2 regions of the Dechloromonas sp. A34 genome follow, and region 2 is predicted to be linked to the other one. Evidence: predicted binding sites of a transcription regulator. Region 2 holds the regulator's gene; the other holds the start of a gene.
The links. The regulator FNR, encoded in region 2, switches genes on or off when oxygen is low (the NO sensors DNR and NnrR bind a similar motif). The targets are predictions, from matches to a motif close to TTGANCTAGNTCAA.
Positions count from the first base shown of each region.

Region 1: NQE15_RS12485 (DUF2249 domain-containing protein) is a predicted target of FNR. The motif match lies at 2,871-2,884, and genes of this name have one in related genera.

Region 1 is NZ_CP102486.1:2,493,438-2,508,006, reverse strand. It holds gene thrC (threonine synthase) at 1-1,376, opposite strand, end outside; gene NQE15_RS12490 (hypothetical protein) at 1,409-2,533, opposite strand; gene NQE15_RS12485 (DUF2249 domain-containing protein) at 2,534-2,800, opposite strand; gene NQE15_RS12480 (hypothetical protein) at 3,015-3,254, shown strand; gene NQE15_RS12475 (homoserine dehydrogenase) at 3,396-4,706, opposite strand; gene NQE15_RS12470 (pyridoxal phosphate-dependent aminotransferase) at 4,722-5,987, opposite strand; gene NQE15_RS12465 (Mth938-like domain-containing protein) at 6,148-6,483, shown strand; gene NQE15_RS12460 (mannose-1-phosphate guanylyltransferase/mannose-6-phosphate isomerase) at 6,484-7,923, opposite strand; gene NQE15_RS12455 (outer membrane lipoprotein-sorting protein) at 7,961-8,755, opposite strand; gene NQE15_RS12450 (ABC transporter ATP-binding protein) at 8,810-9,571, shown strand; gene NQE15_RS12445 (DUF1302 family protein) at 9,592-10,944, shown strand; gene NQE15_RS12440 (ABC transporter permease) at 10,994-12,223, shown strand; gene NQE15_RS12435 (ABC transporter permease) at 12,172-13,455, shown strand; gene NQE15_RS12430 (ThiF family adenylyltransferase) at 13,532-14,404, shown strand; partial or broken gene NQE15_RS12425 (transposase) at 14,513-14,569, shown strand, end outside.
Region 2 is NZ_CP102486.1:1,855,163-1,869,731, forward strand. It holds gene pqqC (pyrroloquinoline-quinone synthase PqqC) at 1-358, shown strand, start outside; gene pqqA (pyrroloquinoline quinone precursor peptide PqqA) at 467-541, shown strand; gene pqqD (pyrroloquinoline quinone biosynthesis peptide chaperone PqqD) at 592-855, shown strand; gene NQE15_RS09340 (TonB-dependent receptor family protein) at 881-3,001, shown strand; gene NQE15_RS09345 (porin) at 3,337-4,560, shown strand; gene NQE15_RS09350 (DUF302 domain-containing protein) at 4,705-5,106, shown strand; gene fnr (fumarate/nitrate reduction transcriptional regulator Fnr) at 5,119-5,862, opposite strand; gene hemN (oxygen-independent coproporphyrinogen III oxidase) at 5,948-7,351, shown strand; partial or broken gene NQE15_RS09365 (sulfite exporter TauE/SafE family protein) at 7,418-8,088, shown strand; gene NQE15_RS09370 (universal stress protein) at 8,102-8,527, shown strand; gene NQE15_RS09375 (heavy metal translocating P-type ATPase) at 8,572-10,695, shown strand; gene NQE15_RS09380 (putative bifunctional diguanylate cyclase/phosphodiesterase) at 10,743-12,470, shown strand; gene NQE15_RS09385 (heavy-metal-associated domain-containing protein) at 12,474-12,680, shown strand; gene selD (selenide, water dikinase SelD) at 12,712-13,758, shown strand; gene NQE15_RS09395 (hypothetical protein) at 13,867-14,232, opposite strand; gene NQE15_RS09400 (TonB-dependent receptor) at 14,213-14,569, shown strand, end outside.

The sequences.
Region 1 (14,569 bases), 640 kb from region 2:
ACTTCCACCCGTTGCGGCAACTGCTCGATGCCGGCCAGATCAGCCGGGCGCACGGGCTCCTGGCCCAGGGCCTCACGGATGGTTTCTTCGAACTTGGCCGGCTGGGCGGTTTCCAGGACGATCATCGGAATGCCCGGCTGACGCTGCTCCAGGGCCACCTTGAGGCCATCCGCCGTATGGGTGTCGAGCATCACGTTGTAGCGCCCCTGGGCGAAACGGATGGTCTTGATGCGGTCGCTATGCGTACTCTTGCCCGAGACGAAGCCGAAGCCCGGCATCTTTGACCAGCAGGCCGTCGCACTCAGATCGAATGCCTGGCCCTTGTCGACCTTGCCCCACAGGTCGCGCACGACGACGGGGTCGCGGCCGACCAGATCGAAAATGAAGCGCTCGAAATTGGAGGCCTTGGAAATATCCATCGACGGGCTAGAGGTGATGCTCGTTTCCGCCGCGCTGCGCGGACGATAGACGCCGGTCCGGAAAAATTCGTCGAGCACGTCGTTTTCGTTGGTCGCCAGCACCAGGCGGGCGATCGGCAGGCCCATCTGACGGGCTATATGACCGGCACAGATATTGCCGAAATTGCCCGACGGCACGGCGAAGGCGACCTGTTCGTCGTTGTTCTTGGTGGCCAGGAAATAGCCCTGGAAGTAATAGACGATCTGCGCCGCGACCCGCGCCCAGTTGATCGAATTGACGGCGCCGATCTTGTACTTGGCCTTGAATTCGGCGTCGTTGGACACTGCCTTGACGATATCCTGGGCATCGTCGAACAGGCCGGTGACGGCGATGTTGAAGATATTCGGGTCTTGCAGCGAGTACATCTGGGCGCGCTGGAAGGCGCTCATCTTGCCGTCCGGCGAGAGCATGAAGACCTTGACGTTATGCTTGCCGCGCATGGCGTATTCGGCGGCCGAACCGGTGTCGCCCGAGGTGGCGCCGAGGATGTTGATCGACTCGCCGCGCTGGTCGAGCACGTATTCGAACAGATTGCCGAGCAATTGCATGGCCATGTCCTTGAAGGCCAGCGTCGGGCCGTTGGACAGTTCCTGGGTGTAGAGGCCGTCTTCGAGCTTGGTCAGCGGTGTGATCTGCGCCGCGTCGCCGCCATTGCGGGTATGGCAATAAACCTGGGCGGTATAAGTCTTGGCAACCAGCGCCTTTAGGTCGGCGGCCGGGATGTCAGTGATGAACTTGGAAAGGATGGCGTAGGCCAGATCGGCGTACGACAACTGGCGCCAAGCGTCGAGTTCGGCCCGGCTGATCTGCGGATAGCTTTCCGGCAGATAGAGACCACCATCCGGCGCCAAACCGCCGAGGAGGATGTCGCAGAAAGCCTGGGGCGCGGCGTTACCGCGAGTCGAGATATAGCGCATGGCGTAGCCCTGAAAAGCGAAAGAGCGCGATTTTACCGCGTCGACTGCGAGACGCGCACGGCTTGCAGCAGTCCGGTAAAAAAGAGCAGCATGCCGATGGCCAGCAGAACCCCGGCCAAGCTTTCGTTATCAGTGACCAGGGCCAGGGCGGCCATGAAAAACAATCCCGCCCGCCAGCGTCCGGTCGCTGCCAACTTTTGCCGCATCAGCGCCCGCGCCGGGATTTGCGGCCCTGGCCAGCGCCAGACGGGCAACAATTGGCTGAGCGCTCCGGTCACCAGTGGCAACAGGAAGCCGGCGCCCCAGGCGAGCAACGTCGGCTGTCCCGGTGCCAGGCCAGCACCGTGGGCCACCCCTGCGGCGAGCGTGAGCAACAGACCGGCCACCGCTACCAGCAGCGAGGCGCTGACGCCATCAGCTAGCAAGGTTCTGAAGCCGAACCGCCTAGCCCACTGCCCCACCAGGCCCAGCGCCGCCACCAGAACCAGCGCCGCGCCAGGTACCGCAAACGGCCAGATCACGGCCGTACCGGTCGCAATGACCAGCGCCCCGCCAGCCACCAGCCAGAGCCGACGATGCAGCCAGCCAACGGCCTCGGGATCGGGTTTACCGAGGGCCGTCGGCAACAGCACCGGCATTGTGCCGAGGGCGGCCAGACCAACCAGACCGATGGTATTCAGATGAAGATGAAAAAGCCGCAACAATTGCCAGTATTGCGGCCAGAAACCCATGAACAGGATAGCCAGCAGGGCCAGCATCAGACAGCCGAGTGCCGCGCCATACCAGCGCCAGCAGGGATGCGGCGACCCCAGGGTTGCCCGCACCCGGCCGGCAATCCAGTTGAGCAATAACGCCGCCAGAACCAGATCCATCGTCGCCGCTAGGTGCAGAACCCAGCGCGGGAGCAGCCCTTGCATGGCGAGAACGGCGCAAAGGCCTGCCAACTGGGCGGCAGGGGGCAATCTGGCGATCCAGCGACCGGGATCGCCCGTGCGGGTGAGCACCGGGACGAAATGACTCATCGCCGCAAAGATCAACGGCACGATGCCGACGGCAAAGGCCAGATGAGCCACGGCTGGCCGCGAACCAAACCCGCTCAGCGTCAGAACGACACTGGCCAGCAAGGAGAGAAGGGTCAGGCTCGCGGTGTAGAGCAATCAGCTGACGACGGTAAAGTCGATCACAATGGCTCCCGGCTCGCGCTGCTTGTATTCGATATTCAAGTGCGCTCCATAACGCTGCTGCAATTGTCCGAGCAGCGGCAGAGGATCGTGATCATTGCAGAAGCGCATGGTCTCGCCGGGCTGCAGGGCGTCAAGCGCGCCAAAGATGGCAGCATGACGGAAACGCTTGGCGATACCGCGCGCATCGAACGGATAAAGGGCTTCGGGGGTCGTATGGTTACAGGCATGGATGGCTTGCATATTAGCTCCTTGAATGGCTTGCCGGAATGGCAATTGCAGTCAATTGTGCCGGGCAGCCGAACCTATTTCCTTGATCCGGGTCGGAATAGTCATATGCGTTGTGTGGGAATTCACAAGATGGTCCTGTCGGTTTTTCACAGAAGCGCTATAACCCAAGAGAGGAGTTGCTTCTTTCGATAAATGTTGGCTTCCAGCTTCCGTGAAGGAGAGGGCGATGCTGCGCAAATTACTGAATGGTATTGGCTATCGCGGCATCGACGATGCTGTCGATTTCCTGATGTGCGGCCTCGGTACCCTGCCGCCACTATTGATGCTGAGTGGCTTCATGGTCGCCGGCGCGGTGTCGCTGATCACGATGCTGATCCTAGTTGCTGCAGTGGGAATGCATGCACCGCCGCCAGTTCCACCGGCGGATGCCACACTGGATAAACCAGACAAGGAAAGGCGTCCCTGAGCCGGTTCCACCAAGTCTGGCTGCATGAGATAGGAGCCGCACTGAAACGCCTCGGCCAGCTTTGCCGCCAGTTCTGCTGACTTCGCTTCGCCCCAAACAAAAACGGGAGCCGCTGGCTCCCGTTTGTTTTGCCGAAAAAGCTTATTGCAACTCTTCCAGGCGAATGCGCTTGACCTTGCCTTTTTGCGCGGCCAGTCCTTCGATCTTGGCGATCGCCGCATCTGCCGCACTTTCCTTGCAGACGTGGGTCAGGATGATGATGTCGGTTTCGCCCTCGCCTTCTTCCGGCTCGCGCTGCAGCATGGCATCGATCGAGATCGCCTGGTCAGCCAGAATACGGGTGACGTCGGCCAGCACGCCCGGCTTATCCGCGACCCGCAGGCGCAGGTAGTAACCGGTTTCGATTTCGCTCATCGGCAGAATCGGCAGGCTGGACATCGAATCGGGCTGGAAGGCCAGATGCGGCACGCGATGCTCGGGATCGGCGGTCGCCAGGCGGGTCACGTCGATGATGTCGGCGATCACTGCAGACGCCGTCGGTTCGGCACCGGCACCCTTGCCGTAGTAGAGCGTCGTGCCCACGGCATCGCCCTTGACGACGACAGCATTCATCGCGCCTTCGACATTGGCCAGCAGACGCTTGGCCGGAATCAGGGTCGGATGGACGCGGAGTTCGATGCCCGCGCTGCGCCGCTTGGCGATGCCGAGCAACTTGATGCGATAGCCGAGCTGTTCGGCGTACTTGATATCGGAAGCTTCCAGCTTGGTGACGCCTTCGATGTAGGCCTTGTCGAACTGGACCGGAATGCCGAAAGCGATCGAAGCGATCAGCGTCGCCTTGTGCGCGGCATCAACTCCCTCGATGTCGAAGGTCGGATCGGCCTCGGCATAGCCCAGACGCTGCGCTTCCTTCAGCACGGTGTCGAAGGACAGGCCCTTGTCGCGCATTTCGGAGAGGATGAAGTTGGTCGTGCCGTTGATGATGCCGGCCGCCCATTCGATGCGATTGGCGGAGAGGCCCTCGCGCAGCGCCTTGATGATGGGAATGCCGCCGGCCACCGCAGCTTCGAAGGCGACCATGACGCCCTTCTGCTGGGCGGCGGTAAAAATCTCGGTGCCATGCACGGCGAGCAGCGCCTTGTTTGCTGTCACCACGTGCTTGCCATTGGCAATCGACTGCAGCACGACTTCCTTGGCAACGCCGTAACCGCCGATCAGTTCGACGATGATGTCGATTTCCGGGTCGTTGACCAGTGAAAAAGCGTCGTCGGTGACGCGTGCTTCGCCGCCCGTAACCTGCTTGGCCAGCTCGACATTTTTGTCGGCCACGGCCGTGATGCGGATCGGACGGCCGGCACGGCGGGTAATTTCTTCCGCATTGCGCTTGAGAACAGTCCAGGTGCCGCCACCGACGGTGCCGATGCCGATCAGGCCAACATTGATAGGTTTCATTTTGGGATCTAGGAGTTAGTTATTGGAATCGAGCGAGCGTTTTGCCAGCAGCTCGTTGGTGCCGTGACGCTTGCGGTAATTTTCGAGGAAGCGGGCGATACGACCGATGGCTTCCTTGAGGTCGTCCTCATGAGGCAGGAAAACCAGACGGAAGTGGTCGGGATGCGGCCAGTTGAAGCCGGTGCCCTGGACCAGCAGCACCTTCTCCTCCTGCAGCAATTCGGAAATGAAGGCTTGGTCGTTCTTGATCGGATAGATCTTGGGATCGAGCTTCGGGAACATGTAAAGCGTCGCCTTCGGCTTGATGCAGCTGACGCCCGGAATAGCCGAAATCAGGTCGTAGGCGATATCGCGCTGGCGGCGCATCCGGCCACCGTCGGCGACCAGGTCGTCGATGCTCTGATAACCACCCAGGGCCGTCTGAATCCCGTGCTGACCCGGCGCGTTGGCGCACAGGCGCATCGAAGCCAGCATGTCGAGGCCTTCGATGTAATCCTTGGCATGACGCTTGTCGCCGGAAACCACCATCCAGCCGGCGCGATAGCCACAGGAGCGATAGTTCTTGGAGAGGCCGTTGAAGGTGATGGTCAGCACGTCGTCGGACAAGGCCGCGATCGAGGTGTGCTTCGCATCGTCGTACAGCACCTTGTCGTACACCTCGTCGGCATAGATGATCAGGTGATGCTGGCGGGCGATCTCGATGATCTCCTTCAGCAACTCGTCGGGATAAAGGGCACCGGTCGGGTTGTTCGGGTTGATGATGACGATGGCCCGGGTCTTTGGCGTGATCTTGCTGCGAATATCGTCCAGATCCGGATACCAGCCATTTTCCTCGTCGCACAGGTAGTGCCGGGGCGTCCCGCCGGAAAGGCTAATCCCCGCCGTCCATAACGGGTAATCCGGTGCAGGCACAAGCACTTCGTCGCCGGCATCGAGCAACGCGTTCATCGCCATCACGATCAGTTCGGACACCCCATTGCCGACGTAGATATCCTCCAGCGTCACGCCCTTGATCCCCTTTTCCTGGGTGTAGTGCATGATCGCCTTGCGCGCCGCGAAAATCCCCTTCGAATCTGTGTAGCCGGCCGCGTTGGGCAGGTTGCGGATGATGTCCTGCTGGATCTCCTCGGGCGAGTCGAAGCCGAACGCGGCCAGATTGCCGATGTTCAGCTTGATGATCTTGTGGCCCTCTTCCTCCATCTGCTTGGCCTTCTGCAGCACAGGGCCGCGGATGTCGTAGCAGACGTTGGCGAGTTTGGCTGATTTCTTGACTTGTTTCATGAACAGTGTCCGTCGGGCCCGCATCCTGCCGCCATCAGCCGGACTACGATGCCCCAAAAGGTATAATCCTACTTTATCGCATGGTGCACCGCAATTTTGGCGGGCTTTTCGGGACTTCAGCTCAGTGAAACTTCATCTCTCCAATACTGCCGGACTCAATATGTTCACTGCCTACGGCGATGACTACGTAGCGGTCAATAATGAAAAATACGAGAAGAACCTGATCCTTCTGCCCGAGTCGATCATTCCCGAATGGTCGACTGCAACGGTGTCCACCCTCACCGCAACGGATATGCAGAAACTGCTCGAACTGGGTACCGAAATAGTCCTGCTCGGCACCGGCAGCCGCCTGCGTTTCCCGGCCGGCACCCTGCTCCGGCCCTTCGCCCCGGCCGGCATCGGCCTCGAGGTCATGGACCTGCGCGCCGCCTGCCGCACCTACAACATCCTCGCCGCCGAGGGCCGCAAGGTGGCGGCCGCCCTGCTCTTCGACTGATCAGCTGCGCCCGTAGGTGTCCTCGAAGCGGACGATATCGTCCTCGCCGAGGTAACTACCGGACTGCACTTCGATCATTTCGAGCGGCACAATGCCTGGGTTTTCCAGGCGATGCTTGACGCCGAGCGGAATATAGGTGGATTGGTTTTCCGTGACCAGAAACACCTCGTCCCCCTTGGTCACCCGCGCCGTACCACTGACCACGATCCAGTGCTCGGCCCGGTGATGGTGCATCTGCAAGGACAATGAGGCACCCGGCTTGACCCCGATGCGCTTGACCTGGAAACGCTCACCGGAATCGACGCCGTCGTACCAGCCCCATGGCCGATAGACCTTGCGATGCCACTGCGCCAGCGAACGTTTGTCAGCTTTCAGGCGATCGACAATCTTTTTCACATCCTGAGTGGCGTCGTGGTGCGCGACCAGCACTGCATCGTCGGTTTCGACCACCACCAGATTGCTCACCCCAACACAGGCCACCAGGCGGCCCTCGGAAATCGCCAGCGTATTGTGGCAACCTTCGAGCAGCACGTCGCCACGCGACGCATTGCCCGCCTCGCTCTTCGGTAACACTTTCCACAGAGCATCCCAGGCGCCTACATCCGACCAACCGGCCGACAATGGAATGACGGCGCTTTCCGGCAAACCGGCCTGCCCCGTAGTCAAGCGCTCCATCACGGCATAATCGATCGAGTCGGATGGACATTTTTCAAACATCACACGGTCGACACGGACAAACTCTCCGTCTTCGCCCCCCCCTCGCAACGCCGCCCTGCACGCATCCAGAATATCCGGCCGACACAACTGAAGCGCATTCAACCAGGTTGAAGCGCGCATCACAAACAGACCGCTGTTCCACAGAAAATCGCCTGAATCCAGGTAGGCTTGTGCCACTTCACGGTTTGGCTTCTCGACAAAACGGGCCAACTTGAATGCACCGCTACCATCGGCCAGTGGAACGCCCTGCTTGATGTAGCCGTAACCCGTCTCAGGGCAATCCGGCGTAATGCCAAAGGTCACCGCCAGCCCCGTTTCGGCCAGTGCAACCGCCTTGACGACCGTATCCCGGAACACAGCCCCGTCAAGAATCACATGATCCGCCGGCATCACCACCAATACGCAGTCGTCGTCTTGCTGCTGCGCCCAGAGTGCGGCTAGCGTCAGCGCAGGCGCCGTGTTGCGGCCAAAGGGTTCAAGCAAGGTCTTGCCTTGCTTGCCGAGTAAGCGCATCTGTTCAGCCACGACAAAGCGATGGTCTTCATTGCAAACGAGAAGCGGCTCCCCGAGCCCGGCAATACCATCCAGGCGAGCGACTGTTGCCTGCAACATCGACTGTTCACCGACCAGCGGCAAGAGCTGTTTGGGATATTTTTCGCGGGAAAGCGGCCACAAACGGGTTCCCGAACCACCGGATAGGACAACTGGCAGAATCTTGGTCATAGGCAATATCAAACTATTAAAAAGCGCCACAGTAAGGTTAGTCGAGCTTCTTAAGATAATCCTTAGTAAATATCTTGTCAGGTAATTCACGCAATTTCATCTCGCTGTACTCCAGTACAGATGTTTCACCACTGCGTAGGGCATCTTCCATCACGAGACGGGTTGGCCTTAGCTTGCCGGCCAAGGTGCGGAAGTTCTCATAGCTGCACTTTTTCAATAGACGATTGGAAAGAGAATAAAACTCTGCCTTCAAGGGCCAGAAATTTTTCTTATTTACCCAGTAGACAACTTTTTGATAGGTGACCGAGCGATCGACAGCAGCCAATTCCAGAACAATGTAATTTTCGCCGTTGATGGTTTCGCTTCGTAAGACCTTGGGGTTGTAGTCGCCTGAAAAATTGGCTCGCGCCAGATCCCCGTTAGCGACCTGACCGGTCAGCCTCTGAGCCAATGAAATGCGTACAGGTTGGGAAACCTCCGGCATGAAGACCCAGAGATCACGACCTTTCATCAGAATGATCTGGCCACGCTCGGCGGCGGGCTCGGTTACCATTACTACTGTATTTTCGTTACCCTTTGAAAGGATTCGGTATTTTCTAGTCTCGGCTGATTTATCCGCCTGCAGGGTATTGATTACAATATCGACCTGAAACCCGTCGCCAGGGAAGCGAACCTGATCCGCCTTTTCCACTATACTTCGAGCATAAGCTTCATCGGTCGCTTCCGGGCCGGGCTGCTGAGCAAAAGCCGTTACTGACTGGAGCGATAGAACAATGCCGGATGTAAGAACACAGGCCCACAAATTCAGCTGCTTGACAGTATTGCGTAGCATAGGCGACTCCTCGCTTGGATTCTTCGACGCAAGTTCCTTCGTTTCCGGCACGCCATGAGCAGCGTCGTCCGTATCGAGCGCGTCTTCAAGGAATATCTGCTTGGCGAGCAGATCGTTCAGGCCCTCAATGATATAACACTGGCCATCGAGCCAGGCGTATTCCTCGCCATAGCCGGCCCCTCCGGTAGCGGCAAGACGACCATGCTGAACCTGATTGGCTGCATTGACCGGCCGACCAGCGGCAACATCTACATCAACGAAGAGAATGTCTCGCAAAAATCAGCCAACGAATTAGCCGACCTGCGAGCACACTCGATCGGTTTCATTTTTCAGAGCTTCAACCTGCTCCCCGTACTGTCGGCCGCCGAAAATGTCGAGTACCCGCTATTGCGCCGGAACGATGTTTCACCAGCCGATCGCAAGCGCCGCGTCGACTATTTCCTCGACATCGTCGGCCTCAGCAAATACGCCAACAACCGCCCCAATCAGTTGAGCGGCGGCCAGCGCCAGCGTGTCGCCATCGCCCGTGCTCTGGCCGTCAAGCCAGCGATCGTCCTCGCCGACGAACCGACAGCCAATCTCGACAAGGCCACTGGCATCGAGATATTGAAGCTGATGAAGAAGATCAACGAACACTTAGGCACCACTTTCATTTTCTCGACCCATGACCAGAAAGTCATCGACCATGCCAATCGACTGGTCAAGGTTGAAGACGGAACTATCAAGGCGTTCGGCATTCGCGGCCCCGACAACGGCTGGAATATCGCCCGCGTCCACAATCTCTCGGATATCGCCGCCGAAAGCATTACCGAATAAACCATTACCGGATTACTGCCGTGCCCTCACTTGACCGTATGCTTCCCCGACTGCCACTGATTGCAGCCCTCTTTTTCAGTCTTGGCGCCCAGGCCGCCGACGATCGCGACTCACTTTTTGGTGACGATCTGCCCATGGCCGCTGACAAACCCAAGGCGGCTTCGGGTTCCGGCATCAAGGGCTTTGTCCAATTTGAACTGGCGCGCACCACCGCGAGCCCCGACCACTGGTCCAAGATGCGTACCCGCGCCGACTTGAGCAGCCAAGGCAAACTGGGCGATGGCATCAAGTGGAAACTCGGGGCGCGCTTCGATTACGACGCAGTTTATGGCATCAATGACTTTTACCCCCCGGAGGTCGAGAGAAACCAGCGCTTCGATGCTGCGCTTCGCGAAAACTATCTGGACTACAGTGCTGGCAACTGGGACTTCCGTCTGGGAAAACAAAATGTCGTCTGGGGTGAAATGGTTGGCTTGTTTTTTGCCGATGTCGTATCCGCCCGCGATTTGCGTGAATTCATCCTGCCCGAGTTTGATCAGATGCGCATTCCGCAATGGGCCGCGCGCGCCGAGTACTTCGCCGACGATTTTCACGCCGAAGTTCTCTGGATTCCGGTTGCCAGCTACGACAACATCGGCAAACCGGGTGCCGAGTTCTATCCCACCCAACCCGTGCCGCCCGGTTTTGCTGCGCAGTACCGTCAGGAGCAACGGCCCGAGCGCAACGCGGAAAACATGAACTATGGTCTTCGCCTGTCCACGCTCAAGAGTGGCTGGGACATTTCAGCCTTCTACTATCGCAGCACCGACATCAACCCAACCTTCTATCGCGACATCGTTATCACCCCCACGCCAACCTTTGTCTTCCAGGCCCGGCACGACCGGATCCACCAGTTCGGCAGCACACTAGCCAAAGACTTGGGCGATATTGTCCTGAAGGCGGAGGCCGTCTATACGCGGGGACGCAACTTTACGGTATTGAACGCCATGGATACCGATGGCGTTGCCCAGCAAAACACCCTGGACTGGGCTGCCGGCCTCGATTTCACGCTGCCGGCCGAAACACGCCTGAATGTTCAGGTATTCCAGCGCCAATTTTTCAGCTACAACCAGGACATTATTTCCGATCGGCGTGAAAACGGTTACAGCGTACTGCTCAATAACAAGTTCTTTACCAACTGGGAAGCACAAGCACTTTTCATCTCCAGCGCTAACCGCCCGGACTGGCTGTTCCGGCCCCGCCTGACCTGGAACTTTGAGCGCAACTGGCGCGTGCTGATAGGTGCCGATCTGTTCAAAGGACCGCCGCTTGGCATGTTTGGACGTTATGACCAGAAAGACCGTGTGTATTCAGAAGTTAGATATAGTTTCTAAATAGACGAAGGCTTAATTCGAAAATATTAAGTCTGAAATTAGGTACCAATTGCTAACAATTACATCAGATTTCCAGATCGCGCTACGTAACCTGACACGTAACACAAAGCGAACGATTGTTTCCACGCTTACTGTAAGCGGGGGAATTCTGGCATTTTGTCTGGCAAGTGGCTTCATTGCCTGGATATTTGATGACATGCGTGATTCCACAGTCAGATCTCAACTTGGCCATATTCAAATTGTCACGCCAGGATATTACGAAAAAGGAATTGCAGACCCTTATAGCTTCCTCCTACCAGGGACCTCTGGCGACTTCGAGGCTGTGTCAAACTTACCAGGTGTAGTCAGCGTTGCTCCACGACTCGCCTTTAGCGGCTTAGCAAGCTTTGGGGACAACACGGTAGCGTTCATTGGGGAAGGCGTATCCCCTGCCAAGGAAAAACCGATCAGTGCCAGAATCAATATCGATGCTGGTCAAGACATGAAAAGTGACAGTGAAGCATCTGTCCTCTTGGGCGAAGGATTGGCCAATAGTCTGGGTGTGAAAATTGGCGACTCAATTGTGTTGCTGGTCACCACCGCAAAAGGAGGGCCCAATGCAACCGAAGTTCGAGTGGTTGGCATATTCAATACAACCTCGAAGCAATTTGACGATCAATTCCTACGCCTACCAATTCAACGCGCTCGAAGTCTTATGAAGGTCGACGGCGGGACCGCTTGGGTCCTTCTTTTAGAAAGCCATAAGCTGACAACACCAATCGTCGCTACGCTTAAGGACAAACTACCGTCCGAACAATATGAAATCATCCCGTGGACCGCGCTGGCGGACTTCTATAATAAAACTGTCGTTCTTTTTACGAGCCAGATACAAGTAGTCAAAATCATTATTGGATTGATCATCGTTCTCTCAATTTCTAACACCCAAATGATGAGCGTCCTTGAACGAACCACAGAAATCGGCACCAATCTGGCATTAGGTCAGCGCCGCCTCGCGATAATGCGATTATTCCTGATCGAGGGCTTTCTCATCGGTTTAATGGGAGGCATTGCCGGCACCCTCTTTGCTTGGGTCGCCGCCACATCTATTTCAGCAATAGGGTTGCCCATGCCTGCAGCACCAGGCATGTCACACGGGTTCATCGGAAGAATTCTTTTTACGCCTCAAATTGTATTTGACGCGCTTGTATTGGCAGTCACAACGACTCTGCTGGCCAGCATACTTCCCGCATGGAAAGCGAGCCGATTGAATATCGTAGATGCTTTGCGCTACAACCAATGAATTCCGTCATTACAACCAAGTTATTTTTCACGCTACGCAATATCTTCCGGCAGCGAGCCAGAACCTTAGCCACGCTCACGTCGATTGCACTTGGCGTTGCCGGTCTAATTATTGTTGGCGGGTTTGTTAAAGATATATTTGTTCAACTGGGTGAAGCTATCATCCACGGTCAGACTGGCCATATTCAGATTACACGTCAAGGCTTTCAAGAAGGTCGAACTCGCGCCCCGGAAAAATACCTTATTAAGGATGCCGATGCACTTAGGAAACAATTGGCCAGCCAAACTGGAACAACTAGCGTACTTGGCAGGCTAAATTTCACCGGAACTCTGAATAATGGCAAACGCGACCTCGGCATTTTTGGCGAAGGCATAGAACCCGACGCAGAAGCCAAACTAAGCGGCATTTACGTTCGTTACATTGAAGGGCGTGCCCTCGCAAATTCAGACAAGTCAGGTATCGTTATTGGTCAAGGTGTGGCGCGCACATTGAACCTCAGCGTTGGAGACCATGTAACCATGGTTATCAGCCTATCTGAAGGCGCAATAAATACAATGGATTTTGAGATTGTTGGTGTATTCCAAACATTCTCCAAGGATTTTGATGCACGCGCAGTGCGGATTCCATTGAGTAGCGCGCAAGAACTCATGGATACCACCTCAATCCATCTGCTGATTATGGTGCTGAACAACACTGATCTCAGCACTCAAGTGGCAGCATCGGTTCGTTCACTGCTTCAACAGAATGAGATGGAAGTAACCATTTGGCGTGACTTGTCAGATTTCTATGTAAAAACTATTCAACTTTACGATCGGCAATTCGGCGTACTTCGTTTAATTATTTTATTCATGGTTTTACTCTCGGTGGCCAATAGTGTCAACATGACGCTATTCGAGCGTACGCGTGAATTCGGAACCTTGCTTGCATTGGGTAGTCGGCCATCCACGGTCTTTCAGCAGATCATTCTAGAAAATATTTTTGTTGGTGCTTGCGGGGCTCTTCTCGGCCTCATTATTGGTATTAGTGGGGCTTTAATTATTTCGGCTATTGGCATACCAATGCCACCACCACCCAATGCTAATATGGGATATACCGCCTATATAAGGCTTGATGGGCTTGAAATTGTCATTGCAGGAATAATTGGCTGGTCTGCCACCGTGCTCGCTTCAATTCTTCCAGCACGAAGAGTCTCGAACATAGAAATAACAGAAGCACTACGGCATGGAACTTAATCAGCAGAACCAGGTTTCTGGGTAACTACGATCATGTACAAATCTGTTACTTAAGCGTAAAAAAGGAACACAAGCCATGTCAAAAGCATCTGAATTCTCTTATGATATTGCATTTTCCCGCAATATCGGATGGGTAACGGAAGATGAACAGGCGCGCCTCCGAGCCACACGCGTTGCTGTTGGAGGTCTAGGAGGGGTTGGGGGGAATCACACGCTTACACTTGCGCGCCTGGGAGTTGGATCGTTCACCATCACCGATCTAGACACATTTGACTGGCCAAATCTGAATCGCCAGGCTGGCGCCATGGTCTCAACAATGGGCCTACCAAAACTCGATGTAATGGCAGAGCAGGTTCGCGGCATCAATCCATCGGTTGATTTACGATTGTTACCAAACGGACTCAGCCTAGAAAATATCGATTACTTTCTTGAAGGCGCTAATCTCTACGTCGATAGCCTTGATATCTTTTCACTCGATATACGTCGCAAGGTTTTTGCGCGCTGCTACGAACTGGGCATTCCGGCCATCACCGCCGCCCCGATGGGCATGGGCACCGCCTTACTGGTGTTTATGCCGGGAAAAATGAGTTTTGAAGAGTATTTTGCTCTGGATGGTTACAGTTTTGAGGATCAAATCCTCAAATTCATCGTCGGTGTATCGCCGTCAATGCTACAACGACACTATTTACTAACACGCGATTCAGTCAATCTCTTCAAACGTAAGGTACCGTCAGTTGCGATGGGGATCGAACTCGCTGCCGGTGTCGCTTGCTCCGCTGCGCTAAAAGTACTTCTTGGCCGAGGAGATGTCCGTTATGCCCCGAAAGGGTTGCACTTCGATGCCTACCAGAATCGACTGGTTAAGACCTGGCGTCCTTTTGGCAATCGCAACCCTCTACAACAACTAATGTTTTGGTACATTCGACGGATACTAATGAAAAACAACTGAGGCCGCCGGCCTCTTTAGCCACCTGCTCACCTTGCCCCTGTGAGCTGCCCCCCGCAATCATTGCCACTGGCAATTTAGTAAAGTCCGTTTTCGAGAAGGAGAATGGACTTGAAGAAGCGGTTTTCAGAAGAGCAGATCATCGGTTTTTTGCAGCAGGCGGAAGCT
Region 2 (14,569 bases):
CAATTTCGCCCGCCGCAGCCCGTGGCAGGAAGCGGCGGCCTCGTCGCTGACCGAGTTGTTCGCGCCGACCATCCACAAATCGCGCCTCGAGCACTGGCCGAACCACTACCCGTGGATCGAGCCGGAAGGCTACGACTATTTCCAGCGCCGCCTGACCGAGGCGCCGCGCGATGTGATCAACGGCCTGCGCGTCACGCTCGGCCACTTCACGACCCGCGAGCAGCAGGAGCGGGTACTGGAAATCCTCCAGTTCAAGCTCGACCTCTTGTGGTCTATGCTGGATTCGATGTTGCTCGCCTACTGCCCGGTACACATTGAAGGCTGGGGCGCCTATACGCCGATGGCTCGGGTCTCATGATTTTCATGAGGCCTATTTGGCGAAAGGCCGGGCGCCTGAACTAAGCGGCTTGCCAATAATCAGTCACAGGAGCGGCAAGGTGTCGCTCCACCATAAAGGAGACACCCGATGAACTGGCAAACCCCGGCTTACTGCGAAATTCGCCTCGGCTTCGAAGTCACCGCCTACGTCTACGTGCGTTGAGCGGCCAGCGGGCGGCGGCTTCGGCTGCCGCCCCTTCCCGAGAACCCGCCATGAACCGCCCGCAACTTAACCCGCACTATGTCTTCCGCTGGGAAGCCAGCCAGGATGCGCACATCCTGCTCTACCCGGAAGGCCTGATCAAACTCAACCCGGCAGCTGCCGAAATCCTCAAGCGCTGCGACGGCCAGCGTAGCGCCGACGACATCGTCGCCGATCTCGACGCTGCCTTTCCCGGCCAGCGCGAGGCCATCGCCCGCGACGCCGAGGCCTTCCTCGACATGGCCCGCGACAAGGGCTGGCTGAGCCCGGCCTGATGCCACACTCACTTTTCGGAAAATCATGAAACACCATCCCAAGCGCCTCGTCGTCCTCCTGGCTGCCGCCTTTCCCTGCTTCGTCGTCGCCCAGACCGCGCTGACGCTCGATTCCGTGGTCGTCACCGGCAGCCGTACCGAACACAGCTCCTTCGATCTGCCGGCGGCAGTCGACGTCGTCGATGCCGCCCGCATCGGCGCCGACCAGGCCAAGGTCAATGCCTCGGAGGCGCTGGCCGCTGTGCCGGGGATCTCGGTGCAGAACCGTCAGAATTACGCTCAGGACCTGCAGATTTCCTCGCGCGGCTTCGGCGCCCGTTCGGCCTTCGGGGTGCGCGGCATTCGTCTGATCAGCGACGGCATTCCGGCCTCGATGCCGGATGGTCAGGGTCAGGTCGCCACTTTCAATCTCGACCGTGCCGAGCGCATCGAGGTCATGCGCGGCCCGATGTCTTCGGTCTATGGCAACCATGCCGGGGGCGTCATTCAAATGTTTACGGCCGATGGCAAAGGCCGGCCGACGGTCGAAGGCAATTTCCTGGCCGGCAGCTATGGCATGTGGAAAGCCGGCGCCATGGCCCAGGGTGCGGTTGGTGGTCTCGGCTACGTGGTCGATGCCTCGCGGTTTTCCAGCGACGGCTATCGCGAGCACAGCCAGGTCGAGCGCGACCAGACCTTCGCCAAGCTGACCTGGGCGCCCGATGCCGACAGCCGCCTGATGTTCGTCGCCAACGGTTTCTCGCAGAAGGCCGACGATCCGCTGGGCCTGAGCTGGGATCGCTTCCGCAACGACCCGCGCAGCGTCGACCCGGTTGCCGAGCAGTTCAATACCCGCAAGACCATCGACCACACCCAGGGCGGTGTCAGTTACGAGCGCCGTTTCGGCGAGCACAGCGTGCAGTTGTCGGCTTACACCGGACAGCGTTCGGTGATCCAGTACCAGTCGATTCCCCGTTTCGTGCAGTTGGTCACACCGGCGACTCCGGCTAACGATCCAAAGCGCAAACATTCGGGTGGCGTCATCGATTTCGATCGCGCCTTCTCTGGCATTTCCGGGCGCTGGATCGGCCGCTACGCGCTGGCTGGCGGCAAGCTGACCACCACCCTCGGGATGGACTATGAGCAATCCACAGATGAGCGGCGCGGCTACGAAAACTATACCAGTGCGACAACGCTGGGCGTTAAGGGCGCGTTGCGCCGCAACGAGGAAGATAAGGTCGCCAGCTTCGACCAGTACGCCCAGGCCGAATGGCAGGGCGAGCGCTGGGGCTTCACCGGCGGCCTGCGCCATAGCCGGGTCGCCTTCAAGGTCGACGACAACTACATTGCGACCGGCAACGGCGACGACAGCGGCAATGTCAGTTACGAAAAGACGACCCCGATGCTGGCCGCCACCTACCGCCTGACGCCGGCGGTTAATCTCTATGCCAGCGCGGCGCGCGGCTTCGAGACGCCGACCCTGAACGAACTGTTCTATTCCGGCCCGGGCGGCACCTTCAGCTTCGATTTGAAACCGGCGACCAGCACGCATCTGGAAACCGGGCTCAAGGCCTTCATTGGCAAGGACAGCCGTCTCGACGTGGCGATCTTCCAGGTGAAGACTGATGACGAACTGGTGGTCAGTTCCGCCAGCGGCGGCCGCACCAGCTACCGCAACGCCGGGCAGACGACGCGGCGTGGCCTGGAGGTGGCGGTGGACAGCCGCTGGCCGGCTAATCTCACCAGCCGGGTCGCCTACACCGGGCTTGATGCGCGCTATGACGAGGCGTTCGCCAGCGGGGCGACGACGGTCGATGCCGGCAAGCGCCTGCCCGGCATCGCCGCACATACGCTGTTCGGCGAGCTGGCCTGGCGGCACCCGGCGACCGGCTTCCATGCTGCGGTCGAGACCATCGCCCGCAGCAACGTCCAGGTCGAGGATACCAACACCCAGCGGGCGGCACCGTTCTACGCCATTGCCAATTTACGCACCGGCATCGAACGCAGTTTCGGAGCACTGACGCTGCGCGGCTTCGCCCGTCTCGACAATGTCTTCGACCGCCAGTATGTCGGTTCGGTGATCGTCGGCGACGGCAACGGCCGCTTCTACGAATCGGCCCCGGGACGCAACTGGCTGGCCGGGATCAGCGCGAAGTACGCCTTCTGAGACCTTCCTTTCGTACTATCCGAAAGCCCGGTTCGCCGGGCTTTTTTTCGTCGACTGTTCGTTTTTTGCTGTTGTGTTTTGGCTCAGCGGCGCAGCAATTGTCCAGAAAATGAACGACTTGGCGAGCAATGGCGGCTCGTACGGGGGCTTGGTCAATCTCCCGGAAAGCCCGGCCGCTATTGGGTTTTCAAGCAAATTTCCGAAATTGGCAGGTGGCTGGCACGCGCTTCGCAAACCATAGGCATCCATGTCGCCCCAGCGGTGACAGCGGGGGAAGCCGGCCGGGGTGCTACCTGGCTGGCAGGGGTTACTCACAAAATATCTGGAGACATTTCATGCAGAATTTCTCGTCCGTCCGTCCTTTGGTTCTCGCTTTGCTCGCTCTGGGCAGCACCGCCAGCCATGCCGTCAGTTTTACCCAGAACGATGTTACGCTCGACATCAACGGCACCATCAACGGCTTCTACGTCAATCGTGAATCCAAGAGCACCAATCGGGCGACCGGCGCCTCGACGACCACCAACAACAGTGCGCTGACCAATGGTCTGCTGCCGGGCTGGATCAATTTCGTCGCCACCACCCAGGCCAATGGCCAGGACATCAAGGCGCACTTCAGCTTCGCGCCGGGCATCAACAGCAATTCCGAAGTCATTGGTCTGTCGAACAACGCCGCCGCCGGCGGCACCGGCCAGGGTAGCCCGTTCAGCCAGATCGATACGCGCAACGTCTACTTCCAGTTCGGCAACAACAGCTGGGGTACCCTGAAGTTCGGCCGCGACATCGGTCTGTTCGGCCGCGATGTCATCCTCTCCGACATGACCCTGATCGGCGTCGGTGGCACCAGCAACGCCGGCATCCCGTACAACACCACTTTCGGCATGATCGGCCACGGCTACATGTACACCGGCTTCCAGCCGCAGATCACCTACTCGACCCCGACCCTGGGCGGCTTCCAGGCATCGGTCGGCATCTTCCAGCCGAGCCGCTTTGCCGGTGACGAAACCAAGGCTCCGGGCTTCCAGGGTGTTGCCACCTACGACTGGAAGGGGCAGTCCACCAATGTGAAGGTTTGGACCGGCGCTGTCAGCCAGAGCACGAGTTGCTCGGTCAGCCCCTGTGCTACCCAGTCCTACACTGCCAACGGCTTCGAACTTGGCGCCAAGGCCGGCTTCGGCAACTTCGAGGCGGTGGCCTACGCTTTCACCGGTAGCGGCCTCGGTTTGTCCACAGTTGGTGCCCAATTCTTCGGTGGCAGCAACGGGGCCGGCAACAAGACCGATTCCGATGGTTATTTTCTGCAAGGCACCTATAAGTTCGGCGCCACCAAGGTCGGTCTGAACTTCGGCGAAAACAAGGACAAGAACGGTTTTGCACTGACCGGTGCCAGCCCGCTGAACAGTATCAAGAACCAGGCTTACACGCTGGGGGTCTATCATTCGCTGAACAAATACATCACGCTGGTCGGCGAATTCAATGATGAGAAGATCACCAATGCGGCTGATACCAATGTCGATTTCAAGAACCGGACGATTTCCGCTGGCGGCATCATCTTCTTCTGATTCATTCTGTATTTCCAAGCGTCAGATGTTTTCCTCGCATCTGTTCAGGGGGCTCCTCGGAGCCCCTTTTTTCTTGAACTGCTGCGCTGGCTGCTTGCGGCGCTGGCCTTCTGTCTGATTCCCGGCGTCTTTGCCGCCGAGGATGTGGTCAGTCAGGTGGTGGTCGGCAGTGATTACCAGTCGACCCGCGAGGCGCTCGTCGAGGCCATCGAGGCCGAGGGGCTGGTGGTCAGCGCGGTCATTCCCTTCAATGGCATGCTGGCCCGCACGGCCGGCGATCTGGCGCGGGCGGCGAGCCCTTTTGCCAATGCCGAAATCGTCCAGTTTTGCAGCGCGGCGTTGGCCTGGCAGTTGCTGGAAGAGGAGGCGGCGCAGATTGCCCTGTGCCCGCTGGCGATCAGCGTCTTTACGACGGTAGCCGAGCCGGGCCGGGTGGTGCTGGCCTATCGCACGCCGGGGCAGGGCACGGCGGGGCGAATCAAGGCGGAAAATCTGCTGCGGCGGCTGGTTGCGCGCAGCGCCGAACTGGCGCGCCTGCGCTGGTAAGGAATCGACCGCTCAGGCGCGGTGATTCATCAGGGCTTTAAGCCCATTCACATTCAGGATCCGGATGTGCTTTTGCTGGACGGCGATGTAGCCTTCTTCCTGGAATTTCGAGAAGGCGCGCGACACGGTTTCCAGCTTGAGGCCGAGATAACTGCCAATTTCCTCGCGCGTCATGCGCAGGTAGAACTCGGCATGCGAAAAGCCGCGCGCCGTGAAGCGCTGCGACAAATTCAGCAGGAAGGCAGCGAGCCGCTCCTCGGCGCGCATCGTGCCGAGCAGCATCATCACGCCGTGGTCACGAACGATCTCGCGGCTCATCACCTTGTGGAAATGATGCTGCAGATTGTGGATCTCGCGCGACAGACTTTCCAGACGGGAGAAGGGAATCGAGCAGATTTCGCTGTCTTCGAGGGCGATCGCGTTACAAGTGTGGTGCTCGGTGCTGATGCCGTCGAGGCCAAGCAGTTCGCCGGCCATCTGGAATCCGGTTACCTGATCGCGGCCGTCTTCGAGCAGCACGTCGGTCTTGAAGAAACCGCTGCGAATCGCGTAGATGGCATCGAACGGCTCGCCGGCCCGGTACAGGTGATCGCCGCGCTTTATGCGGCGACGGGTGGAAACCAGATCGTCGAGACGCTCCAGTTCTTCCAGTGTCAGCCCGAAGGGCAAGCAGAGTTCGCGCAGGTTACAATTTGAACAGGCTGTCTTGATTACGGACAGCGTGATATCTTGATTCAGCGGGGTTATTTGAGGCATTGGCAACCTGAGTTCGCTTGATCCATGTCAACCACAAAATCGCGCCTACCGAACATAATCCATCCACCTTCTGGCGGCATGTCCAATGAATTTCGCAACTGAAAACCTCGTCTTCGATCCACAGATCATTCGCCGCTTCGATGTGAACGGCCCACGCTACACGTCATATCCGACGGCTGACCGCTTTGTCGAAGCTTTCGACTCGGACGCTGCCAAGCTCTGGCTGGGCAAACGCAATATCGGCGGCATCAGTCGACCTCTGTCATTATACTTCCACATCCCCTTCTGTAACACCATCTGCTATTACTGTGCCTGTAACAAGATCATCACCAAGGATCACGGACGCAGCGCCAAGTACTTGAAATACCTGGCAAAAGAGCTCGATTTGCAGAGCGCCAGCCTCGAAGGCAGGGATGGCGAACATGAGGTGATTCAGCTGCATTGGGGCGGCGGCACGCCGACCTTCCTGTCGCACGACGAGATGCGCTTGTTGATGGGCGAGACGAGGAAGCACTTCAAATTGCTCGACGGCGGCGAGTACTCGATCGAAGTTGATCCGCGCAAGGTTGATTACGAAACGGTCGCCCTGCTCGGCGAACTCGGCTTCAACCGGATGAGCATCGGGGTCCAGGATTTCGACGAGCGCGTCCAGGTTGCGGTCAACCGCGTGCAGAGCGAGGAAGAAACCTACAACGTGGTCAAGGCGGCGCGGGCCAACGGGTTCAAGTCGATTTCGGTCGATCTGATCTACGGCCTGCCGCACCAGTCGGTGATGGGCTTCAACCGCACGCTGGAACGCGTGCTGGCGATGGACCCGGAACGCCTGTCGATCTACAACTACGCGCATATGCCCAGCTTGTTCAAGCCGCAGCGCCGGATCGCCGAACCCGATCTGCCGTCGGCCGATACCAAGTTGCAGATTCTGGCGCTGGCCATCAAGAAACTGACCGAAGCCGGTTACGTCTTCATCGGCATGGATCACTTTGCCAAGCCCGATGACGAACTGGCCGTTGCCCAGCGTCAGGGCCGCCTGCACCGCAATTTCCAGGGCTATTCGACCTACGCCGACTGCGACATGCTGTCCTTCGGCATTTCGTCGATCAGCAAGGTCGGGCCGACTTACAGCCAGAACGTCAAGACGCTAGACGAATACTACGACCGGCTGGACGCCCAGATGCTGCCGGTCTTCCGCGGCATCGAGCTGACTGCCGACGACATCCTGCGGCGTTCGATCATCCAGGCCCTGATGTGCCATTTCGAGCTTTCCATCGAAAGTATCGAGAGTTCCCATCTGATTGATTTCCATCAATATTTTGCGGCCGAGTTGGAAGACATGAAGGAAATGGAGCGTGCCGGCCTGCTCAAGATCGAGCCGGAATGGATCACGGTCCTGCCACCGGGACGCATGCTGGTGCGTATCATCTCCATGGTTTTCGACCGCTATCTGCGGGCCGATCGTCAGCGCACGCGTTACTCGAAGGTAATTTGACGGGGAGGGTGGGTGAGAGGCTGGGGTTAAAATCCCGCCCTCCCTGCCGCCCTTTCTTTCCCCCCTGTGCCTGACTCCGGCTTTCTCGCCCTCTTTCTCGTTGGTTTGCTTGGTGGCACCCACTGCGTCGGCATGTGCGGCGGCATCGTCGGTGCCTTGTCGCTCGGCGCGCCGGCACGCTGGTCCATGCTGCTCTCCTACAACAGCGGCCGCATCCTTTCCTACGGCGTAGCCGGGGCGATTGCCGGAGCACTCGGCGCGGCCAGCATGGGCCTCGAAGGCCAGGTTCCGGTCCGCCTGATCCTCTTTTTTCTCGCCAACCTGATGCTCGTCGCGCTTGGGCTTTACCTGCTCGGCATGACGCGTACGCTGGCCTTTACCGAGCGAGCCGGGCAGCATCTGTGGCGCGTGATCCAGCCGCTGACCAAACGCTTCCTGCCGGTGCGGACGGTGGTTCAGGCATTTCCGCTCGGCCTGCTGTGGGGTTGGCTGCCCTGCGGGCTGGTATACAGTGCGCTGGCCAGTTCGCTGACCGCCGGATCCTCCGGCGCGGTGCGCTGATGATGCTGGCCTTTGGTTTGGGCACCTTGCCAAATCTTTTGTTGGCGGGCATCTTGTTTGCCAGGTTGAACGAATTCGTGCGCCGTCCCGCGGTGCGCATGTTTTCCGGCCTGCTGGTGCTCGGTTTCGGTCTTTATGGCCTGTTCGGATTGATGCGCCTGCTCGGCTGGATTTAGGACGGGAGAGACGATGAAGATTTTATTGCCGGTCGATGGTTCAGACTGCGCCCTGCGCGCCGTCGATCATCTGATTGCCCATAGCGCCTGGTTTCGCGAGGTGCCGGAGATTCACCTGCTGCACGTTCATGCGCCGATCCCGATCGGCCGCGTGCAAGCACACATCGGCAAGGAAACGCTGCAGGCGTACTACCTTGAAGAAGGCCAGGAGCAGTTGAGCGCGGCGCAAGCCCGGCTCGATGCCTCCGGCCACTTTCACACAACGCACATCCATGTCGGTCAGCCGGCCGAGGTCATTGCCAAGATCGCCGGCGAACTCAAGTGCGACCTGATCGTCATGGGTAGCCATGGGCGGAGCGGGGTGGCCGGGCTGGTCATGGGCTCGGTGGCCAGTCGCGTGCTCCATCTCGCCAGCTGCCCGGTGCTGCTGGTCAAGTGAGCGAAGCCGAAGCCAGCCGGGTCGTCGAGTTTGCAATCGGCGGCATGACCTGCGCGGCCTGCTCGGCGCGCCTGGAAAAGGTGCTCAACCGGCAGCCGGGCATGCAGGCCAACGTCAATCTGGCGGCTGAACGCGCCCGGATCCGCCTGGTCGGTACGGCAGATGAGGCGGCGGTGATCGCGGCGGTAGCCAAGGCCGGCTTTTCGGCGGAACGGGTCGATAGTGGGACGCGCGAACGCGAAAAAGCCGAGAAGCTGATTGCCTACCGCCAGGAGTCGCGCCGTTTCTGGATTGCCGTGGCGCTCAGCCTGCCGCTGGTTGGCCAGATGCTGTTCATGTTCGGCGAGCATGGCCAGCACAACGAACTGCCGCGCTGGCTGCAGTTGGCCTTGGCGACACCGGTCCAGTTCTGGATCGGCTGGCGCTTCTACGATGGCGCCTTCAAGGCGCTGCGCGGCGGCGGTGCCAACATGGACGTGCTGGTGGCGCTGGGTACTAGCATGGCCTGGGGCTTTTCGACCGTGGTCACGGTGTTCGGCCTCGACCAGTATGTCTATTTCGAGGGCGGGGCGGCGGTCATCACCCTGGTACTGCTCGGCAAGCTGCTCGAAGCACGGGCCAAGGCGCGGACTTCAGAAGCGATCGAATCGCTGATCCGCCTGCAGCCCAAAACTGCGCGCGTCGAGCGCGACGGGCAATGGATCGAAATGCCGGTCGAGGCGCTGATGCCGGGCGACATCTTCCTGGTCCGGCCGGGCGAGAGCGTGCCGGTCGATGGCGAAGTCATCGACGGCGCTTCGAACATCAACGAGGCGATGTTGACCGGCGAAAGCATGCCAGTTGGCAAGGCAGCCGGCGACCCGGTCTTCGCCGCCACCACCAACGGCCAGGGAGCGTTGCGCTGTACGGCGACCGGGGTCGGCGAACATACGCTGCTTGCCGGCATCATCCGGCTGGTCGGCGAGGCCCAGGGCTCCAAGGCACCGGTGCAGCGGCTGGCCGACCGGATTTCGGCGATTTTCGTGCCGGTGGTTTGCGCCATTGCCCTCGTCACTTTTGCCGGCTGGTGGTGGTATTCCGGCCTATTTGCCGAAGCGCTGGTCAATGCCGTGGCCGTGCTGGTCATCGCTTGTCCGTGCGCGCTCGGGCTGGCGACGCCGACGGCGATCATGGTCGGTACCGGGCAGGGGGCGCGGGCCGGCATCCTGGTGCGCAATGCCGAGGCGCTCGAACGGGCCGAACGGATCACCGTCCTGGCCCTGGACAAGACCGGGACGCTGACCTGCGGCAAGCCGCAAGTGACCGATCTGGTGCCGCTTGCCGCCAGCCGCGACGATGCCTTGCGCCTGGCAGCCGCGCTCGAACAGAATTCGGAACACCCGCTGGCACGGGCCATTCTGGCCGAGGCGGCAGCTCTTGAACTGCCCACCGTGCAGAACTTCCGGGCGCAGCCCGGGCACGGCGTCGAGGGCGAGATCGAAGGGCGAGCGCTGCGGCTCGGCTCGCCGGCCTGGCTCGGCCTGGCTGACGACCCGACGGTGCGCGGCCTGCAGCAGGCCGGCAAGACGGTGATCGGGCTGGCCGAGGCGGATCGGGTGCTGGCCCTGATCGCCATCGCCGATGCCCTGCGCCCGACCTCGCAGGCCGCGGTGGCGCGCCTGCGCGAGATGGGCATCCGGGTCGTCATGCTGACCGGCGACAATGCCGCTACGGCGGCGGCGATCGCGGCGGAGGCCGGGATCGACGAATTCCGGGCCGACATCCTGCCCGGCGACAAGGCGGCGGTGATTGCCGAACTGAAGAACGGGGGCGGGCTGGTCGCCATGGTCGGTGACGGCATCAACGATGCGCCGGCGCTGGCCGCGGCCGATGTCAGCTTCGCAATCGGCGCCGGTTCCGATGTCGCGATCGAGGCGGCCGACCTCACGTTGATCCGCAGCGACCTGCTCGGGGTGGCCGATGCCATCGACCTCTCGGCCAGAACCTTGGGCAAGATCCGGCAAAATCTTTTCTTTGCCTTCATTTACAATGTGATCGGAATCCCGCTCGCCGCCTTGGGTTTGCTCAATCCGGTGGTGGCTGGGGCAGCGATGGCGATGAGTTCGGTTTCGGTGGTCTCCAACTCCTTGTTGCTGAAACGTTGGCGCCCCGTGGTGCCGGCGGTCTGAGATAAGGGCATGAGGGCAGGATGACCGCAGGGCTTGGAGGGGCATGTTTGGAACAGGCAGATTCCGGTGGTTCGGCGTCCACGGGTGCGGCGGCGTTGTCGGAAAACGAAGCGCAGTTCCGGGCGACGATGGATGCCGCGCAGGTCGGCATTTTTGTCCTGCAGGGCCACCTGTTCAAGTATGTGAACCCCTGCCTGCTCGGTTTGCTGGGTTATCGGGCGGATGAGTTGGTCAACCACAAGGGGCCGCTCGATCTGTTTCCCGCTGAGCAGCACGGCTTCCTGTTGCAACAGATGGATGCACGCACCGCAGGTATCGGCGGCACCTCCTATGAAATGACGGTCGTCCGCAAGGATGGCGGGCTGCTGCCGGTCAGGATACTCGGCGCTCCTTCGGTTTTCGCCGGCCGGCCGGCTTCGGTGGGTACGGTGGTCGATCTGTCGGCGCAGAAACTCGCCGAGTTGAAAATCCGCGAACTCGCCGATTTCGATGCGCTGACCGGGTTGCCCAACCGCCGCCTGCTGCACGACCGCTTGACGCAATTACTGGCCGTTGCCGAACGCGATCAATCAGCATTCGCCCTGATGTTTCTCGATCTCGACCATTTCAAGCGGATCAACGATTCGCTCGGCCACAGTCTCGGCGACGAGTTGCTTTGCGCCGTCTCCCGGCGCCTGTCGGGCGCTGTCCGCAAAGTTGATACGCTGGCCCGCCTCGGTGGCGACGAATTCATCCTCGCCATGCCCGGCATCAATGCCGCGGCGGCTGCCGATGTCGCCCGCCGGTTGCTTGAAGAGTGCAACGCGCCCTTCCTGGTCGCCGGGCACGAACTGACCGTAACACCCTCGGTCGGGATCAGTGTCTGCCCGCAGGATGGCAGGGATATCGATTCGCTGCTCAAGAATGCCGATGCCGCGATGTACAAGGCCAAGGAACTGGGGCGCAACACCTTCCAGTTCTACGCCGCGGAAATGAATACGGCGACGCTCGAACGCCTGATGATGGAGAGCAACCTGCGGCGGGCGCTGAAGAATCAGGAGTTCGTGCTCCACTACCAGCCGCTGGTCAGCCTGCAAAGCGGCCTGATTGTCGGCGTCGAGGCTCTGATCCGCTGGCAGCATCCGGATCTCGGCATGATCATGCCGGACCGTTTCATCCATGTCGCCGAAGATACCGGCCTGATCAATCCACTCGGCGACTGGGTGCTCGGCGAGGCCTGCCGGCAAGCCCAGGCCTGGAACGACGCCGGCCTGCCGCCGACCTGCATGGCGGTCAATGTTGCACCGGTGCAATTCAGGCAGGCCGGTTTCATCGAGGCGGTGGCCGGGGCGCTCGCCGCCTCACGCCTCGACGCCGGCCTTCTCGAACTGGAACTGACCGAACGCACTGTGATGCACGATGCCGACATTAGTATCGGCACGCTGGCTGCATTGCACCGCATGGGGGTGGAACTGTCGCTCGACGATTTTGGCACGGGTTATTCCTCGCTGGCCTATCTGAAACGTTTCCCGGTCGGTAAACTGAAGATCGATCGCTCCTTTGTACGCGATCTGGTGCTTGACGCCGACGACCAGGCGATTGCCTCGACCATCGTCAGCATGGGACGCAACCTGCGCCTGACCGTTCTCGCCGAAGGGGTCGAAACAGCCGAGCAACTGCTCCTGCTACGCAACATGGATTGCGACATGGCACAGGGTTTTCTTTTCAGCCGGGCCGTACCGCCCGATCAGATGGCGGAACTGCTGCGCACGCAGCCGTTCATGACCAAGGAGTAAATCATGGAAAACACGGTAATCAAGGTCGGTGGCATGAGTTGCCAGGGCTGCGTCAAGAATATCACCGGCGTCCTGACCAGCATGGCCGGCGTCGCCTCGGCCGAAGTGTCGCTCGAGGCGGGCGAGGCGAAAGTGGCGTTCGATGCCCAGGCGGTGAGCCGCGAGGCGCTGCTCGGCGCGATCGAGGATGCCGGCTTCGACGCCGAATAAGATCAACAATAAATCAACAAAGAGAACAGTCGTGGCCGAAGAAAAAATCAGATTGACCCAGCTTTCCCATGGTGGCGGATGCGGTTGCAAGATTGCGCCGGCCGTCCTCCAGAAAATCCTGGCCGGCTCGACGCCAGGCATCATCCCGCCGCAACTGCTGGTCGGCATCGAGACCAGCGACGATGCCGCGGTCTATCAGATCAATGCCCAGCAGGCGATCGTCGCGACGACGGATTTCTTCATGCCGATCGTCGACGACCCCTTCGATTTCGGGCGGATTGCGGCCACCAACGCCATTTCCGACGTCTATGCCATGGGCGGCACGCCGCTCTTTGCGCTGGCTCTGGTCGGCATGCCGGTCAATGTGCTGCCCCTGGAAACCATCGGCAAGATTCTTTCCGGCGGCGAGGCCGTCTGCCGGGCGGCCGGGATACCGATCGCCGGCGGCCACACCATCGATTCGGTGGAACCGATCTACGGTCTGGTCGCCATCGGCCTGGTCAATCCGGCGCACCTCAAGCGCAACTCGGGGGCCCGGCCCGGCGACAAGCTGATCCTTGGCAAGCAGCTCGGGGTCGGCGTGTACAGCGCCGCCCTGAAAAAGGACAAGCTGCACGACAGCGATTACGAGGCGATGATCGCCAGCACCACCCAACTCAATACGCCGGGGCCGGTCCTCGCCTGTCTCGACGGCGTACATGCGATAACCGACGTCACCGGCTTTGGTCTGCTCGGCCATCTGCTGGAGGTCTGCAAGGGCAGCCAGGTCAGGGCCAGCGTGCGCTTTGGCGATGTTCCGCTGCTCGCCCGGGCCCGGGAATTCACCGAAGCTGCCTACGTCACCGGCGCCTCGGCGCGGAACTGGGAGAGCTACGGCGAGAGCGTCAATCTGGCGCTCGAGTCTGCCGACATGGCGAAAACCCTGCTCACCGACCCGCAAACCTCGGGCGGCCTGCTCGTTTCCTGCGCCCCGGATAGCGTGACCGAAGTGCTCTCGGTCTTCCTGCAGCAAGGCTTCTCGCATGTTTCGGTTATCGGCGAGATCGGCGAGGGCGAACCGGGTATCGACGTCGTCTGATTCTTTGACGGCGATCCGGTCGGACCGGATCGCCGATTCTTGACCCAGGTCAATTTTAAAGTTGTTTCCGTTTTGTAAATGCGATATATTCGCATTTAGATTTACGGACTAGCCAGCCAAGAATTTGCCGCCAGCCACGTCCTCAAGATAAGCGTTTGAGGCAGCCTGTGGTGATTTTCCGGCAGGTTCTTCGGTCGCCGCTTCGGCGCCCGACAGCTGCCCGAACGCCATGTTCGGCAAGCCAGCCTTTATGCCAGCCAGCCACCCCAACTGACTCGCTAAAGGAACGCTTGTGAAAAAGAGCAAAAAACCGGAGTTGAACGCCCAGTCGCCTTCAACTTCGTTGATCTCGGAGGCTGTTGCGCCGCGGCGCAGCCCATTGTTGCCGCTGGGGGCGGCGGTAGTCGTTGGCTTGCTCGGCGCAAGCGACGGCGTCTTCGCCGAAGAGCAGACCTTGCCGGCCGTCACCGTCAAGGCCAATGCCGAACAGCAAGACGGCGTGCGCGCCACCAAGACCCGCGTCGGCAAGGTCGTGCAGGATCCGCACGACGTGCCGCAGGCGATCACCACGATCACCCGTTCGCTGATGGAAGAGCAGGAAGCCAACTCGCTGCGCGAAGCGCTGCGCAATGTCTCCGGCCTCTCGTTCAATGCCGCCGAGGGCGGCCGTTCCGGCGACAACATGATGCTGCGCGGTTTCTATACCTTCGGCGACATGTACCTCGACGGCATCCGCGATACCGCCCAGTACAACCGCGAAGTCTTCAATCTGGAGCAGGTCGATGTCCTGCGCGGCTCGGCCGCCATGCTT